One region of the Lysinibacillus sp. NPDC095746 genome, then DNA from elsewhere that is predicted to be linked to it. Evidence: riboswitches for the same ligand, from Rfam matches in the RefSeq annotation. Region 1 holds a riboswitch; each other region holds the start of a gene.
What was found. Region 1 has a riboswitch for S-adenosylmethionine ahead of ACIQ7N_RS14655 (cyclase family protein). Riboswitches for the same ligand answer to the same signal wherever they lie in the genome.

Region 1 (4,610 bases):
TTCACATTGCTTGCACTTGCCATCAGTGCATTTGGTATCGGCTCTACAGAATTTATAAGCATCGGATTACTTCCATTAATTACAAAAGATTTTAATATAACATTAAGTACTGCAGGTTTAACCGTATCCATATATGCACTAGGTGTAACGATTGGTGCACCGCTTTTAACAGCATTAACATCGCGCCTAAGTCGCAAAAATGTGTTACTGCTCGTTATGGTGCTGTTTATTATCGGTAATTTACTTGCAGCCTTAGCTCCCTCATTTCCATTACTACTAACTGGGCGTGTTATTTCAGCATTGGCACATGGTGTGTTTATGTCCATTGCCTCTGTGATAGCTGCAGATGTTGTGGCACCGAATAAACGAGCAAGTGCAATAGCTTTTATGTTTACAGGACTAACATTAGCGACTGTGACTGGTGTCCCACTAGGAACTTTTATTGGACAAGTAACTGATTGGCGAATGTCGTTTATTTTCATAGTTATCATAGGTATTATTGGATTAATTAGTAATGCCCTGCTTGTGCCAAGTCACTTATCGAAAGGTAATCCAATATCCATTTTAGATATTGGTAAAGTTTTAGGGAATATTCGAATGTTATTAATTCTCTTTATTACTGCAATTGGGTATGGTGGCGCATTCGTCGTATACACCTATGTTTCTCCTATTTTAGAGCAGTATATGGGCTACTCACCAAAGGCAATTATCGTGATCTTAGTTGTATACGGTATTTGTGTTGCCATTGGTAATACATTAGGTGGTCATTTTGCGAATAATAACCCTTTACGCTCTATCTTTATGATCTTTATAGGATTAGCATTAGCACTACTCGGCATCAACTTCTTTTTAGAATCATCCATCATAGGATTAATAATGGTCTTTATGATGGGGCTATTTATGTTTATGAATGTACCAGGATTACAGCTTTATGCCGTTCAGCTTTCAGAAAAATATACACCATCGGCTATTTCAATGGCTTCAGCATTAAATATTTCGGCCTTTAACATTGGTATTTTTCTAGGATCATACATTGGAGGAATGATTGTTAACCTCCAATCATTAGCTCATACCCCTATATATGGATTCGTAATGGTGATGATTGCTGCAGTTACTACCTTCCTAACGTTACACTTCGATAGAAATAAACAATAGATTTCCCTAGAATAACAAGAACGAAAGGAAGCCTTAACCATACACAAGGCTTCCTTTTTGTTTTTATCCAATTTTAAGGAAAGTATCGTCAAAAATAAGCCTTAAAAAATTCTAATGCCGTGAACCGATTCCCAAAAGAGCTTGAAAGCATCAGCTGTTAACACCGAAAGTCTATATTGTACATAAGATACTGTATCAGCTATAGGATAGGAGGAATTTAGTTGTATTACAATCCTTATCCGTTTTTTGTCTATCCTCATTACTATCCGGCATGGGTAATGGCAAATCAACCAACAAATCAACACCCTTCCAGCCATCTAGCAATGCCGACACCCCCTATGAATAGAAGTCCATTTCCAATCGTCAATACAAAGAAATTAAAGACTTCCGCGAATCGGATTAAGGTTATTATGCAGCAAGCACAATTACTTACGGATAAAATTGATGAATCCGAGCAATTTGCACACGATCTTATGAACGCAGCACAACAATCAAATAAAACAGAAGTTGAAAAGTTAATTGCTTCAACAGGCATTACTGTAAAATTCGATACTACCTATACACCAGATGGATTTCGTATAACATTTACGGAAAGTAGCTGTTGTAAGCTAACACTAATTTTAGGTTGGTGAAGAGTTGGCCCTTTGAAGAGGGCCTCTTTCTTTTACCTTTAGCATCTTTATGAATTTTAACCTTGTATCCCTATCAAGCTTGTAAACTATAAAAAAATATGCTAAAGTGTTTGTACACAATATTTCTGAAAATTCTTATATCGCATTTTCTTATCAAGAGAGACGGAGGGATTGGCCCTATGAAGTCTCAGCAACCAGCCCTATAGGTATGGTGCTAATTCCAATTGGCAAAATTCTGCCTTGAAAGATGAGAAGACTTACTTTAGTTGCTTTGCACAAGAGTCCTCTTCTTCAAGGAGGGCTCTTTTTTATTTTTCCATTCTAATTAAAAGAAAGCAGGGAACTATTATGACAAACGAACTTTTACAAGCAATTCAACTATTGAAATCAAAAAAATGGGTAGACTTAACGCATACATTTGGTCCAAATTCTCCACATTTCTTTATGTTTGCTGATGCTAAATTTGAAACATTATTTTCACATGAGGATGGCTTCTTTGCACAGCAATTCACTTTCCCAGGGCAATATGGAACACATATCGACCCACCTATCCATTTTGTGCGAGATACACGCTATTTAGAGGAATTGGAGCTAAAAGAACTAGTGCTACCACTAATCGTTATTGATAAATCGAAGGAAGCCGCAGTAAATAACGACTACACGTTACGTGTTCAAGATATTCTTGACTTTGAAGCTGAAAATGGGGAAATTGAAGCAGGTACCTTTGTTGCGTTCCGTACCGATTGGAGTAAACGTTGGCCAGATAAAGAATCTTTCAGCAACAAAGACGCTGATGGCAATAATCATATTCCTGGCTGGGGATTAGAAGCATTACAATTTTTATTCAACGAACGACAAGTAAGGGCTATTGGCCACGAAACTTTTGATACGGATTCAGCAGCAGATTTCCGTAGAAATGGAAAATTAGACGGCGAATATTTTGTGCTAGAGCAAGATACTTATCAAATTGAGCTTATGACAAATTTAGATAAGCTACCTCCAAAGGGCGCTGCTATATTCAATATCGTGCCAAAGCCTGAAAAAGCATCTGGATTCCCTGTCCGTTCCTTTGCAATATTACCGTAATATAGCAAAAGGTCTGATTCAATAAATATTGAATTAGACCTTTCATCCATTATGCATCGGCATAATACGTCCGGAATCGGCTTGTGCTATTGAATTTATTTAGATGAATTCTTTCTTTTGAAAACAACATAAATGATGAACATAATGATGATGAACAATACTATAACATAAATACTGTAGCGGGATAAATATAACTCAACATAATGCCATTTCTCTCCAAGTATCTTCCCTAAAGTGATAAAAGTAAATGTCCATAAAGCTGCTCCTATATAAGCAAAGAAAGCAAATTTTTTATAAGGATAATTATTAATAGCTGCAATATATGCAGTAAGATGACGTACACCAGGGATAAAATACCCTATTAATAATAATATTGGTCCAATTTTTTCAAATAATTTTTTAGTAAAATCAATTTTCTGTTCTGTAATATGGACTTTCGAACCGTATTTTCGTAATAAAGGTAGTCCGAATTTATAGCCTATATAGTAGCTCAGGGTAATTCCCCCTGCCGCGCCTATCATAGCGCTGATTAAAGCTGGAATATGTGCAAGAGTTTCACGATATACGCTATACCCTACATATGTCAAAAATATTTCATCAGGAAGTGGCAGACCGACAATTCCCCCAATTAGGATAAGAATAATGCCAAAATATCCATAATGTTCAATAAGAGATTGTACGTGATGCGCCATAAATCCACCCCATCTAAAGCGTAATAATTTTTAATAGTTAGCTTTATAATAACTCAAAGGAGACAACATTATGAGTATTATGGATTAAATACATTTTCTCCATGAAAACATTCATCCATGTTGTATCGTAAAAAAATATAGTTTTTTCTTAGTGACTGGTTGATTCATATTTTACTTTCAAATAATTAAATTATTTGCAGCTTACGTAGAGCATAATGAATACCATCTTCTGTTGATTTTTTCGTTACATAATTAGCGGCATTTTTTAATGCTTCACTACCGTTGCCCATTGCAATACCAAAGCCAACCTGCTCCAGCATGTCGATATCATTATCTCCATCACCAAAAGCAAGTGCTTCCTCAGGACTCAAGTCGAAATAATCTAGTACAGCCTGCACAGCAATAGATTTGGAAACATCATGTTGCAAAACATTTGTAATGTAAGGGTGCCACCTCTTAAATAATAAATGCGGGAATTTTAAAGTATACCTTTTCTCAATATCCTCGTTGCCATATAAACACATTAAGTAAACCTCTTGCGTTAAAATATCTTCATTAATAACGGGAAACTCTTGCAAAGATAATGTTTCTTGCATGGCTTTTAATGTCTCTTGTTCTTGGACGTTATTCATCGATAATTGTTCTGTAAAAAACGACAGACTTTGTTTATTGTTTTCAGCAAAAGCCTTAACTGCGTGGACAATTTCCTTGGCAATAGGAATTTTATGTATTACTTGATCTTGATGCTTAACATAGGCACCATTAGCGGTAATAAACGTATCTATACCTATACTTCTTAAACCTTGGCACATTGATAAAGGTCTTCCTGTAGCTGCAACAATATGAATTCCATTGTTTTTTAATTGCTCAATAGCGATCATTGTACTTTCTTCAATACGACCATCTTCATAATTTATAAGCGTTCCATCTACGTCAAAGAATACAATTTTATAATCCATCGTTCTCTCCTTGCTGATTTTATTAAGTATATCGATCAGGGCCTCACTATAACATGACCCAATTTGGGGTAATACCTGTGACGATA
Region 2 (4,610 bases), on a different contig from region 1:
AAGAGCATGTGTCTCTTCATAAAAGGCAAGGAGTTACCATGCCATTTATTTGCAACGCAAAATAAAAATGTTAGAAGACATGGACAATGTATGCAGTTGTACTTTGATATGATACTGGTAAAATTAACATCGTCATGCCCTCCTTTACTTAAGATTGATATAGTGTTATTGAAGATTATCATACTTTAGAAATATTTGTCAACTAACTTGCTGGTATTTTTTCTGTTTTTTAGAAAAAAATTAACGCTTTAAAGCGATGAATTGCTAAAATCCTAAAATGTAACACAAAAATCTATAACTTTTTGTCTTGACTTTAACGCTGCGTAAACCTTTATGGTTAGTTTGTATGAACCTAAAGGAGGAAATAGACATGAATGAATTTTATCAAATGCCCTTATTTGTAAAGCTAAAAGTAAAAGATATTGAAAAGTCAAAAGAATGGTATGGAAATGTACTAAATTTCAATTCAGTATTTGATTTTCCAGATGCTAACGGAACAACTTCAATGACACATTTAAGAGGCGCAAAGTACCAAGATTTGATGTTATTACAGGATGAAGAAGTCAACACTAGTGACTCAGTCATTATTAATTTATTTTCTAGTGATATTCATAGTATTTATCAAGCTGCACTGGAAAATGAAACAAATATCATTCAAAAACCGACAGTTCAACCATGGAATGCAAAAGAATTAACTTTAGAAGATCCAAATGGATATGTTTTTACAATAACGGAAAGTGTCGATTCCAATAAAGACTTTGATACTGTCATTGACAATGTTAAAGGTCAATTATAGTAATAAAAATTATGATTTGTTTGCAACAGCAAAAACACGTTATCTGTTACACTACTTGTGTTAAATAGCTGGCAGAGTGATAAAAAGAATCCAGTTCAAAAAAAACGGTAAGTAGTGTCCTTAATTTTTCACAAAATACGATTACAAAATTTTCAATTCTGGACCCTAAACGAACAAATCTAGTTCGAGAGGGGCTTCCAGCAATTGATCGGAATAATTTTTAGATTTTCGCCTAACTTTTTAATTTATCACCTAACTTTAATTTATCGCCCATCCTCCCCAAAAAAATTAAAGAATAGTAAACACCGAGACTGTCCCCTGCTTTCCATTAAGGGTGTAAAAATGCCATTCCCTTCGCTCACGCCAACATCCATCGGTGCAAGTTGAATATAAGAGACTCGAGCGTCAAACTTAAACATCAATTATTGTTTTGAACTTTATAGTGTGCTTTTGAAGGCACCAGCTCTATTGTAATAATTATTTTTGTATTATTGTGTTTTCCGTCGACGGAGATTTCAATTGAACGATGTAATCGTATTTGAAACAATAATTTTGCTATGATATAGGGACTTTACCTGAAGTATTTTGGAACGTAAAACGGTGATCTTTTTGAATCTAACTGGTAGAAATATATCTAAAATAGTGTGCACATGATACACTTTTCAATATAGACATTTTAGTAAGGGGTCTTTACTGTGAAATCATTTTTAGCTGTTGGAATTGGCGGATTTTTGGGTGCCATCTGTCGATATAGCCTTGGCCAAGCACTTTCAAATAACGGTGGTTTTCCATTTGCGACACTTTGTATGAACTTAATTGGCTGCTTTTGTTTAGCGTGGCTATTTACAATGTTTACAAAGAGAACGCCTGTTATTATAGGAATTGGTACTGGCTTTTTTGGTGCCTTTACAACCTTTTCGACATTTTCTTTAGAAACACTATTGCTTTTGCAGGATAGTAAATGGCTACAAGCCGTTCTTTATATATTAGTAAGTGTTTTTGGCGGTTTAGCTTGTGCATGGCTAGGATTTAAACTAGCAAAGGGGCGCATCGTATGATAATTATTGGTATCGGTGGACTTTTAGGTGCACTAACACGATTTTATCTAGGAAAATTGATTGTCCATACATACCCATGGGCAACATTTTTTATTAATATAACAGGGTCTTTTGCGCTTGGCTTTTTATTTGCGCTACATCTAAGTGATTGGTTTTGGCATTTAATAGGGATTGGTTTTTTAGGAGCCTATACGACTTTTTCGACATTCGGTTTTGAATGTTTGACGCTCTTGGAGCAGCAAAAATGGAGACAAGCGATTGTTTATATAAGCACTACAGTTATATTCGGCTTATTTTTCGCTACACTTGGCTTTTACCTTGTATAGCCGCATTTTTAAAAAACTAGAGGTGATTTTTTGACACAGCCATCCATTGAACAATTACAAGCGCTTGAAGCTGACATTGAACAAACACTATATAGTTTAATCGACCTAGAACTAGAAGAAAACTTTCTAGAAATGAATACACGCTTTGCACAATTACTTGCAAAGGTACAGGCGGTACAATTAATTGATTATAAGCTTGACGTCCTCGTTGACCCTCAAGCATTTGCAACAGAAACATGTACTCTACTACAAAGTTTAATAGAGGCCAAGGCTAGACCACAAAAAAGACAACGACTTCTAACACATCGTATGATTTTAAAAATATGGTTGCGTAAAAACCAACGCTTTATGACGGAATTTTTACCACAAATGTTTTAAGCGCCCTTTGCTGTCCCAGGGGCGCTTCCTTTTAAAGTTGCAATTGCTGCAACACTTCTTTTATTCCCTACAACTGTTAAATCGAGGTGCTCTAAGCATATTACGGATATTTTCCTCAAAAACTTTTCAGAATATAGCTTTAAAATAAAAATCAAATAAAAATATGTTGCAAAAATTGAATTTTTATTTTAATATTTATTATTGTGAAAAAAATAATATTTTGCTTCTTATCAAGAGAGATGGAGGGACTGGCCCGATGAAATCTCGGCAGCGGAACTTATGATTTAAGTTACTGTGCCAAATCCAGCAGGCAAAGGCTTGATAGATAAGAGGAGTGTTTTATAGATATAAGGCCTCTTCTTGTTAGTACAAGAAGAGGCCTTTTTTTCGTAAAAAGAATGGACAAAAGACGTGTCCAATTTTATTTTTGGAGGTAGACATGAAGAAAGAGAATCCATGGGCGCTAATCCCATTTGTTGTGTTTTTGATTTTATTTATTGGCTCAGGGGTTATTACAGGTGATTTTTACGCCTTTCCTGTCATTGTAGCCATTTCCATTTCAGGCGCTGTCGCTTTAGCGATGAATCGACAAGAATCGTTTGCGCAAAAGGTTGATATTTTTTGCAAAGGCGCAGGAAATTTAAATGTCATGCTAATGGTTGTTATTTTTCTTTTGGCTGGGGCCTTTTCATCGGTAGCAAAAGGCATGGGGGCAGTGGATTCCACTGTAAACTTTGCTTTATCGGTCGTTCCGCCAAATCTGCTTGTTGTAGGCTTATTCATCATTGCCTGCTTTATCTCCCTATCAATGGGGACATCAGTGGGAACGATTGTTGCGCTAGCGCCCATTGGAGTTGGCATAAGCGAGCATATCGAGCTTTCCATGGCTTTAGTAATGGCAGCGATTGTTGGTGGTTCGATGTTTGGCGATAATTTATCTTTTATTTCAGATACAACCATTACTGCCGTTCGTTCACAAGGTGCACAAATGAAGGATAAATTTAAGGTAAATTTTTGGATTGTCTTGCCGGCAGCTATTGTAACGAGTCTTATTTTAGGGTTCATTACAATGGGTGAAACTGCGCAAGTGGAGCATTTAAGCTATAATTGGGTAAAAATTGTTCCCTATATTTTGGTCATTATTTTAGCGTTAGCTGGAATGAATGTTTTCCTTGTTCTAGCATCTGGGATTGTTCTTGCCGGGGCTGTTGGCTTAGCGGATGGCAGCTATCATTTAATGAGCCTTTTTCAAAAGATCGGCGAAGGAATGGCAGGCATGTATGAAATGGCATTCCTTGCGATATTAATAGCTGGAATGGTGGAAGTTATAAAGTATAACGGTGGGATTGACTTTCTACTTCACCTTGCAACAAAAAGGATTAAATCGAAAAAAGGTGCTGAATTTGGTATTGCCGGTCTTGTAGGCCTAACTAATTTATCGACGGCCAATAATACGATTGCTATTTTAATTGCTGGTCCGCTTGCAAAAAATATTGCGGAACAGTATGAGATTGAGCCAAGAAAGTCCGCAAGTATATTAGATATTTTCTCCTGTACGATTCAAGGCCTCCTACCATACGGAGCCCAATTCCTGGCAGCCGCAAGTGTAGCCGGAATTTCACCAGTGAGCATGTTGCAATACTCTTTCTATCCAGTCCTTATAGGAATTTGCGGAACCATCGCTATCCTCATCGGATACCCGAAAGGAAAGAAAGCCTGAGCTTCATACTTAAAAAACATTAATTTACCACTAAATTACTCCAATTGTTTTGCAAGAAATAATCAAAACAATTGGATTTTTTATTGTGATAAGATATTACTTAAAAATTACAAATTACACTTTCTCACTAGTTATTTCGAAACGTCTATATTTGACCATAAATCCAATTCCAAGAATAGGCCCAATCGCTAATATTGTAAAAACCCACTCCCAACCAATAATCCCCTGTATAATCGGGCTTAGGTTTATTGAAAATATAGTAAGTAAGAAACCAATACACATTTGAAAAGTAAGGGCTGTACCTACATAATCAACCTCGGCTATTTCTGAAA
Region 3 (4,610 bases), on a different contig from region 1:
AGCCTTGAAGGACAGTTGACTTGTTCCTTCAAGGCTTTAAATTTGAGAAAAATATAATCCAAAAGCATCCTCGAGAAGTGATTAGGTAATCCCCTCAGTTGTTTAAAAAAACCCCTGGCTTCTCACAGTAAACCAATCCATTTCCAATAGGTTGCAGAAAATAAAAGAACTAGAATGTATCCAATAATCGTTAATGGAATCCCGGATTTTAAGAAATCTTTTGTTGTAAAGGCTCCTGTCCCATACGCAAGCATATTTTGCGGTGCACTAATAGGTAAGAGGAAGCCGAAGCTAATAACGAATTGTTGTACGATAACGAAACCAACCTGATCGACATTAGTTGTTAATGTTGAGGCTAAAACGATGAATACCGGTACAAGCGCAGATGCTAGGCTTGTTGCACTCGCAAAGCCTAAATGAATAAGAATATTAAATAAAGTAACAAGCGCGATTGTTGCAAGAATTGGCATAGAATCTAAACCAAGTGAACCGAATACTTTATCAGATAACCACGATGCACCTTTTGTATTAAGCAAGACAGTGCCTAGCATAATTCCTACAGCGAAGACGATAATTGTCCCCCAAGGAATATGTGGTTCAACTTGCTTCCATGAATAGACTCCGATTTTGGGCATTAATAAAATGGCGATTGCAACGATTGTGACAGTTGTCGTATCGAATGGGTGAAGTTTGCCCTCAGCAGCCCAGAGAAATAGTAAAACTACTGATGTTATGATTAATCGAATTTCAGGAGCCTTTAACGGACCAAGTTCTGCAAGCTGTTTTTTTATTACTTCTCTACCACCGGCAATATTACTTGTTTCAGGCTTAATTAGTGTAATCATAATGAAAAATAGAGCGACTGACATGATGATTGAGAAGGGAGCTGCATAAAGTAACCAAGCACCCCAAGAAATATCCACACCAAATTGTTCTTTGATGAAGTTTAAAGCGACCATATTTTGAGCTGCTGCCGTCTTTATACCAATATTCCAAATAGAGACAGCTTGCACAGAGGTAATGACAAGTAGAGCAGCAAGTCGACTATCACGTGGTAAACCAAATGCTGCTACCATCCCAAGTAGTATTGGCACAACTGCGCCTGCACGTGCAGTAGCAGAAGGGACAAAGAATGCGAGTGCAATAGATACTAAAATAGCACCGAATACAATGGCTTTCGTTTTTGTCCCTACGAGTGAAAGGATCCAAAGCGCAAGTCTTTTATGTAAATTGGTAATCTGCATGGCTGCCGCTAGGAAAAGTGCTGCGGCTACTAGTGCTACTGCTGAATTACTAAATCCACTTAATGCTAATTTTAATGCATCCGAAGTGCCTAGCTCTCTCGTTGAATCTTCCATTGATGGAGCTAACCCTAATAAGATTGTAACGAGAGCAATAATCATAGCAGAGCTAACGGGATAGGATACTGCTTCTGTAACCCAAAGGATGACCGCAAAAGCTAAAATAGCCAAAGCGCGTTGTCCGGCTATAGGTAAATCGCCGTTGTTAGGTAAAAAAGTGATGATGATTAATGAAGCGAAGGCTAATCCAATCCAGAGTGGTTTCAAATTACGTTTTGGTTTTGCTTGTTCAGAAGTAGACATACTTTTTCATCCTTTCTTAAACATGACTATAATTTTCACATCGGCTAGTAAAATGCTTTATGAAGAAAGTTAATTTGTCTATTTATTGTAAAAAAACTAGTATGTGAAATACCCTCTATATATAGCGATAATGGGAAGTTGCGAGAAAATTAATGGTCATAGAAAAGACAAAAATATCCAAAAGATATTATTTTTTCTTTTTGAATGCTGAAGTCACTTTAGGCTCAGTTCCTAGCAGCAAGCGCTTAATATTTTCGATATGCAAAATGATGGCTATACCAAAAAGTAATAGGGCTATAATCGTTGGGACTGTTCCAGGAATCCATAAATATGTGGCTATACAGAAAACGAGATAAAACTCAAGTACACCGACAATTAAATAGTTCGTTACGAAAGATAACATAACAAATAAAATGAGTGCAAATAAGCCAATTGTCCAATCAATTGCAAGTAATATCCCAATGATTGAAGCAGTTCCTTTACCGCCATTGAAGCCCATATAAAATGGGAAATTATGACCTAGAATGACACCAGCAGCTGCAATATAAGTAAAGAGCCAAACTTGTATTTCTGTTAATTGTGTTATATCTGCTAAATAGGCATGTGCACAGATTATAGCCGCAACGCCTTTGCCGATATCGATCAGTGCAACTAATATGCCGTATTTCCAGCCGAGGGAAAGTGTTGCGTTAGAGGCACCTGCATTGCCATGACCAGTCTTTTTTAAATCTACCCCAGATAAAAACTGAGCAACTTTAGAGCCGTGAATACAGCCAATCAAATAACCAACAAGAAGAAAAATAATAACGGCTTTTATCATAAAAATTCTCCTTTCAAAATAAAATAGGCTCGTCACTAAAAGTTAGGAATGACGTTTGGTATAACAAATGCCCTAAAGTTGATTGGAGTGAGACTGGGCGCCCCTAGGAGAGCACATAGTCGGAACTGTAATCAACCCCACATTTTGTGATAAAAACTATAAATATCAAAATAGTGTATGCGTTCGTATTACGTAAAAAAGCAGACGGAAGTTTCAGAAAAAATAAAATTTTAGTATTGACAGTGAAAAAGTCTATGTTTATACTGTGTAACAACGATGGAAATTGAATCTCATACTCTTATCAAGAGCGGCGGAGGGATAGGCCCTATGATGCCCGGCAACCAGTAAGTGATGAACTTGCTAAGGTGCTAATTCCTACAGATTCTTATTGGATCTGGCAGATAAGGGGAGGAAAACTTGCAACCGCAACCCTCTTCTTAGCTGAAGAGGGTTTTTGTTTTCTACTAAAAAATCCTCCTCATCTCCGGTACCATCGTAAAAAAATAACCATTTGGAGGTATACAATGACAAAATTTAAACCAGAAACATTGCTGTTACACGGTGGCCAAGAGCCAGACCCGGTAACAGGATCACGAACAGTACCGATATATCGCTCAACGGCTTTCGTTTTTAAAGACACTGCTCATGCGCAACGTCTTTTTGCCTTAGAGGAAGCGGGCAATATTTACACACGAATTACAAACCCAACTGTAGATGTTTTTGAAAAACGCGTCGCTTTATTAGAAGGCGGTACAGCAGCAGTAGCACTTTCATCTGGTGCAGCAGCTATCGCATTTTCCATTTTAAATCTTGCAGGGGCAGGCGATGAAATCGTTGCAGGTAGCTCTTTATACGGAGGTACTTATAATTTATTCGCCAACACACTACCAAACTACGGTATTAAAACGATTTTTGTAGACGAAACAAATCCAGAAAATTTCCGAGCAGCTATTACTGATAAAACAAAGGCCGTGTTCGCTGAAATTTACGGTAACCCAAGTTTAAAGGTACTAGATATTGAAGCAGTAGCAAATATAGCACATGAAAACGGCTTGCCATTAATTATTGATAGCACATTTGCTTCACCATATGGCTCTACACCAATTGACTACGGTGCGGATATTGTTGTTCATTCCGCAACAAAATGGATTGGTGGCCACGGAACAACTTTAGGTGGTGTTGTAGTAGATGCAGGGAAGTTTGACTGGACTCGTGGCCGTTTCCCAGGTTTTACTGAGCCAGATGCTTCTTATCATGGTTTACGTTATGGTATTGACACAGCAGAGGCAGCATTCGCCACAAAATTGCGTGTGCAATTACTACGCGACTTTGGTCCAACATTAAGTGCAGATGCAGCATTTAATTTATTACAAGGTTTAGAAACGCTTCATTTGCGTATTCCTAAACACAACGAAAATGCATTAGCGGTAGCTGAATATTTACGAAACCACCCATCTGTGGAATATGTAAATTACAATGGCTTAGAAGATTTCCCTACCCATGATTTAGCTAAAAAATATTTAAAAAATGGCTTCGGTTCAGTGCTTACATTTGGTATTAAAGGTGGACGTGAAGCAGGGCGTAAATTAATAGATAGTGTGAAATTATTCTCGCACGTAGCAAATGTAGGGGATGCAAAATCATTAATTATTCATCCAGCATCTACTACACATCAGCAACTATCTGCTGAAGAGCTAATCCAAACTGGCGTAACCGAGTCGCTCATTCGCTTATCCATCGGTTTAGAGGCAGTAGAGGACATCATTGAAGATTTAGAACAAGCTATTGAACAAGTAACAGCCTCACAACAAAAAGTAGAAGCTTAATAAAAAGGACTTTGTTGTAGTGTTGACGTATTTTCTCATTCGATAGGCCTCATTTGGTCATGCGTCAAAGGTTGCTACATCATCCGCTCGCCTCATTTGGTGAAGAAGCTGGAAATTTAATACCTAGTAACTTGATAAGTATTATTGACTTTCTTAAATCCTTGTTTTATACTAGGAAATAAGAAAAGTGTTCGAAGGGCTACCAACCTAGAACCAATGTTTTCAATTAATGCTTAAACTAATTTAGTTTCATAAGTGCTCCCCCACTTTTGAATAGATGAAGAGGAGTAGTTACTCAGCCAGTAGCTACTATTGCTACAAAACTGATGATAAAGGAGTGTTTTAAATGGGAAATGTGTA
Region 4 (4,610 bases), on a different contig from region 1:
GACTTATCACCGATGTTCTTCTGCTTATCAGCGATTGTCTCCTCCTTATCAGCGATTTTCATCCGCTTATCAGCGATTTTCTCCTCCTTATCAGCGATTTTCATCTGCTTATCAGCGATGTTCACCTGTTTATCAGCGATTTTCCCCTCCTTATCAGCGTTTTTCATCTGTTTATCAGCGATTTCCTCCCCCTTATCAGAGATGTTCATCGGTTAGCACGCTCAACATTGCTTGCCCTTTTGAGCGTGCTAGCAGATTTTAGTTTTCGGTAACTACTCCGTTGTATAATCCAGGTCTGCGGTCGTCATAAACAGGAATTCGGCCTCTTACTTCATCGACAATTGAAAAGTCCACGTCGATGACAGCTACTTCTTCGTCCTCTGCACCAACCCATAGCACCTCGCCCCACGGTTGAATGATCATTGATTGACCATTAAAGTTCTCTACCTTTCTAGAAATACGATTAACAGCGATCACAAAGCATTGATTTTCAATGGCACGTGCTTGCAGTAATGTTTTCCAATGATCGATACGTGGTGTCGGCCATTGTGCCGGCACGAACAATACTTTTGCCCCCGCTAAGGCGTGAGCGCGTAGCCATTCAGGGAAACGAATATCATAGCAAATCACGCCTGCAGCCTCGATATCTCCAAGGGCAAAGCGATTCATTTCATCCCCAGCTTCTAAATATAAATGCTCGTCCATCAAACGGAAAAGATGTGCCTTGTTATATTCGCCTACTAACACACCATTTTTATCAAACGTATACATCGTGTTGTAAAATTTATCGCTCTTCTTCGTTGAAACCGAGCCACCAACAATATGTACGCCAAGCTCTTTCGCTAGGTTTGATAAAAATGCTTTCGAACGCTCTCCATCCACATCTGCAAGCTCTGATAATTTTTCAAGAGCATAGCCTGAATTCCACATTTCTGGTAGCACAATAATTTCTGCACCTTGTTTTGCCGCTTCACGAATTTTGTCCTCAGCGCGAGCAAAATTTTCTTCTACTTTGCCAAAGCCTACGTTTAATTGAATACAACCAATTTTCATTGCTATTCCTCCTCTAGATAGTACTGTTCTGTATTTATACTACAATAAATCAACCTGACTTCCATGGTTTAAGCTCCATATTTAGATTATTATTTCACCACTTAATACTTGAACTGCAGAACCCGCAATAGCAACATCTTTTATTTTTGGTGTAACGTACAATAAGCCACCTCGTTTTGAAAGCTGTTTACTCACAATGTTTTCTTTTAATAATTTTGCACACCAGTAAGGCCCTAGCGCACCATGAGTGGAACCATTTACATGGTCTTCATCGATGCCTTGTGCTGGAGAAAAGAATCTTGAGACAATATCAATCCCCTCATCTTTAGAACGACTTGTAATACAAACACCACGTACCGGGAACTGTTTCATCGCTTGAAAATCAGCTTTGAAATCTGCAATATACTCTTCGTGACTTAACTCCACTATATAATCCAATTCTGTTTTCCCTACATATGTTGGCTTCACACCTAGCCATTCTTCAAGCCCCAAAGGACATTCAATCTCTTCTAACTGATACTTTTGAATTGTTATTTCAACTAATTCATTGAACCAATTTGCTTGTAAAGGGCCACTTACAGTCTGGAATATAATCGAAGAATTGATAGGTACAATCCCTTGTTTCCAAAGTAAAAAAGCGCTAGCGATTGTTCCGTGTCCACAAATCGGTATTTCCTTTGCAGGCGTAAACCATCTAAGAAAAAAATGATTATCCTTCCTTTGAACAAAAGCTGTTGTTGGTACCGGGATCTCTTGAGCAATTTTTTGCATGGTCGACTCAGGTATCGTTGAATCAAGTAAACATACTGCTGCGGGATTTCCCTTGTAAAGCTCTGTAGTAAAAGCATTGACGATAAAATACGAGACTTTGTTCAATTTTCCCACCTCATTTGCGTCACTTTTGATTTTTAGTTATCTGAAAATACTCTAGACAATTACTAAAAAAAGTAATATTATGTGCATCATATCTTCAATAATTATTATATTCTGAAAAAGGTGGACGTGCATGGAATTCTCAAAAAAACTACAGCAACTCCCAACTCAATTTTTTGCAGCACTTGTGCAAAAAGTAAACGCTGCTCTTGCTGAAGGACGTGATGTTATCAATCTTGGTCAAGGTAATCCAGATCAACCCACTCCTTCACACATTATTAAAGCATTACAGGAGGCGGCAGAAAATCCCCAAAATCATCAATACTCTCCATTTCGCGGCATAGCAGAATTACGCCAAGCAGCAGCAAGCTTCTACAAACGTGAATACAATGTGGACATTGACCCTGATACAGAGGTTGCTATTCTCGGTGGTACGAAAATTGGTCTTGTTGAGCTACCGTTAGCTGTTTTAAACCCCGGTGACACTATGCTATTACCTGATCCTGGATATCCAGATTACTTATCTGGTGTCGTATTAGGTGATGTTAATTTTGAAGTTATGCCTCTTTTCGCAGAAAATGATTTCCTGCCAGACTATACTGCTTTATCCGATGAAGTAAAGGAAAAGGCGAAGTTACTGTACTTGAATTACCCGAATAATCCAACTGGCGGTACTGCAACATTGGAATTTTTCGAGGAAACAGTACGCTTTGCAAAAGAGCATAATATTATCGTCGCACATGATTTTGCCTACGGAGCGATTGGATTTGACGGCCATAAACCTATCAGCTTCCTGCAAGCTGATAGTGCTAAAGATGTCGGTATCGAAATGTATACATTATCCAAAACGTATAATATGGCAGGCTGGCGCATTGGTTTCGCTGTTGGTAAACCCGACATTATCGCAGCCATTAACCTTATTCAAGATCATCTATTTTGTAGTCAATTTCCTGCCGTACAACAAGCCGCGGCAGTTGCACTTACTGCTTCCCAAAGTTGTGCAGATAAGCTAAGAGCGACTTATGAGCGTCGACGAAACGTCCTGATCGAAGAAGCTCAGCGAATTGGTTGGCAAGTAACAGCACCGAGAGGCTCTTTTTTTGCATGGCTCCCTGTTCCACTAGGTTTTACGAGTGAACAATTTGCCGATATATTGCTCGACAAAGCTGATATCGCAGTAGCTGCAGGCAATGGCTTCGGTCAATATGGTGAAGGCTTTGTACGGGTTGGTTTACTTGTTAGCGAAGACCGCTTACGTGAAGCGATCAGCAGAATTGAAAAATTAAACTTATTTAACCCGTGAACATTTCAATCAAAAACTGTTCCATTAGCTCAGACTTGCTATAGGGACAGTTTTTTCTCTCTCTTCTTTCGCGACTAAACATTAAAATAAAATGAAAAATTTTAAAAATTCAATTGACTTACTAAATCCTATAATTTATATTAGTTCTATCGGATTTACAAAAAAATATTATAAATCTCTTATCAAGAGTAGCTGAGGGACTGGCCCTATGAAGCTCGGCAACCTCCTTTTTTAAGGAAGGTGCTAATTCCAGCAAACAATCATTGTTTGAAAGATAAGAGAGGACAATTTTTCATGAGCCTCTCTTAATTTTTAAGAGAGTTTTTTTATTTTTATTACCGATAAAACAACTTTGGAGGTATGTTTCATGAAAAAGAAAAACAAGATTTTATTAGGTTTAGCAAGTCTTACATTAGTAGCAGCATTAGTGGGCTGTGGTACTAAAGAAAATAGTAAGGATAGTCAAAGTAAGACTATTAATGAAAATAAGATTGTAGTAGGTGTAACTTCTGGTCCACACGAACAAATTGCAGAGGCTGCAGCAAAAGTTGCCAAAGAAAATGGCTTAGAGGTAGAACTAAAAACGTTTTCTGATTATGTTTTACCAAATACATCGTTAGCCGAGGGTGATCTTGATGTAAACAGCTATCAACACGAGCCTTTCCTCGATGCATTTAACAAAGATCACAAAACAGATTTAGTGCCAGTAGGAAAAACAATTTTAACTCCTATGGGCATATACTCCGAGAAATATAAATCATTCGATGACGTTCCAGATGGTGCTACATTCGGATTACCGAATGATCCAACGAACGGGGCTCGTGCTCTATTTGTCCTTCAAGAGGCAGGCATCATTAAATTAAAAGACGGTGCAGACTTAACAGCATCTATTCGCGATGTGGAAGAAAACAAAAAGAATTTGAAATTCATTGAATTAGAGGCTGCACAAATTCCTAAACAGCTTAGTGAAGTAGATGTAGCTGCCATTAATACAAACTTCGCTCTTGATGCTGGCATTAATCCTAAAAAAGACTCCATTCTTTTAGAATCTACGGACTCTCCATATGTGAACTACATTGTGGTGCGTGCTGAAAACAAGGATGACCCAACGATCAAAAAATTTGTTGAAGCTTATCAATCTGATGAGGTGCGCAAATTTATTGAAGAAAAATTCCAAGGCTCCATAATTCCAAGCTGGTAAGTGACGATTAAGTATATCAAGAATCTGCGAGACTCCTACAGGAAAGCTAGCAGATTCTTGCTTTATCGAAGGACTTAGAAAGGAGATATCACCTTATGATTCAACTAGAAAATATAACAAAAGAATTTAAAACTAAAAATGGTATCGTCAAAGCAGTAGATGGTATTAACCTGCATGTCA

Region 2: another riboswitch for S-adenosylmethionine. It lies ahead of ACIQ7N_RS19410 (Na+/H+ antiporter NhaC family protein); the one in region 1 lies ahead of ACIQ7N_RS14655 (cyclase family protein).
Region 3: another riboswitch for S-adenosylmethionine. It lies ahead of ACIQ7N_RS09055 (O-acetylhomoserine aminocarboxypropyltransferase/cysteine synthase family protein); the one in region 1 lies ahead of ACIQ7N_RS14655 (cyclase family protein).
Region 4: another riboswitch for S-adenosylmethionine. It lies ahead of ACIQ7N_RS10560 (MetQ/NlpA family ABC transporter substrate-binding protein); the one in region 1 lies ahead of ACIQ7N_RS14655 (cyclase family protein).

What each region holds. Positions count from the first base shown of each region.
Region 1 covers NZ_JBIWGL010000018.1:86,778-91,387, reverse strand. Annotated here, with positions in the region: gene ACIQ7N_RS14665 (MFS transporter) at 1-1,155, shown strand, start outside; gene ACIQ7N_RS14660 (YuzC family spore coat inner layer protein) at 1,377-1,787, shown strand; SAM riboswitch class I at 1,935-2,041, shown strand; gene ACIQ7N_RS14655 (cyclase family protein) at 2,136-2,873, shown strand; gene ACIQ7N_RS14650 (DedA family protein) at 2,969-3,565, opposite strand; gene ACIQ7N_RS14645 (Cof-type HAD-IIB family hydrolase) at 3,751-4,524, opposite strand.
Region 2 covers NZ_JBIWGL010000031.1:39,989-44,598, forward strand. Annotated here, with positions in the region: gene ACIQ7N_RS19390 (VOC family protein) at 371-796, shown strand; gene crcB (fluoride efflux transporter CrcB) at 1,492-1,854, shown strand; gene ACIQ7N_RS19400 (fluoride efflux transporter FluC) at 1,851-2,180, shown strand; gene ACIQ7N_RS19405 (hypothetical protein) at 2,211-2,558, shown strand; SAM riboswitch class I at 2,783-2,890, shown strand; gene ACIQ7N_RS19410 (Na+/H+ antiporter NhaC family protein) at 2,998-4,278, shown strand; gene ACIQ7N_RS19415 (MFS transporter) at 4,393-4,610, opposite strand, start outside.
Region 3 covers NZ_JBIWGL010000009.1:99,184-103,793, forward strand. Annotated here, with positions in the region: gene ACIQ7N_RS09045 (DASS family sodium-coupled anion symporter) at 123-1,604, opposite strand; gene ACIQ7N_RS09050 (glycerol-3-phosphate acyltransferase) at 1,792-2,424, opposite strand; SAM riboswitch class I at 2,720-2,832, shown strand; gene ACIQ7N_RS09055 (O-acetylhomoserine aminocarboxypropyltransferase/cysteine synthase family protein) at 2,949-4,250, shown strand; gene ACIQ7N_RS09060 (hypothetical protein) at 4,597-4,610, shown strand, end outside.
Region 4 covers NZ_JBIWGL010000011.1:131,892-136,501, forward strand. Annotated here, with positions in the region: gene ACIQ7N_RS10540 (hypothetical protein) at 1-209, opposite strand, end outside; gene ACIQ7N_RS10545 (carbon-nitrogen family hydrolase) at 259-1,053, opposite strand; gene ACIQ7N_RS10550 (PhzF family phenazine biosynthesis protein) at 1,135-1,929, opposite strand; gene ACIQ7N_RS10555 (pyridoxal phosphate-dependent aminotransferase) at 2,060-3,229, shown strand; SAM riboswitch class I at 3,406-3,510, shown strand; gene ACIQ7N_RS10560 (MetQ/NlpA family ABC transporter substrate-binding protein) at 3,597-4,430, shown strand; gene ACIQ7N_RS10565 (methionine ABC transporter ATP-binding protein) at 4,526-4,610, shown strand, end outside.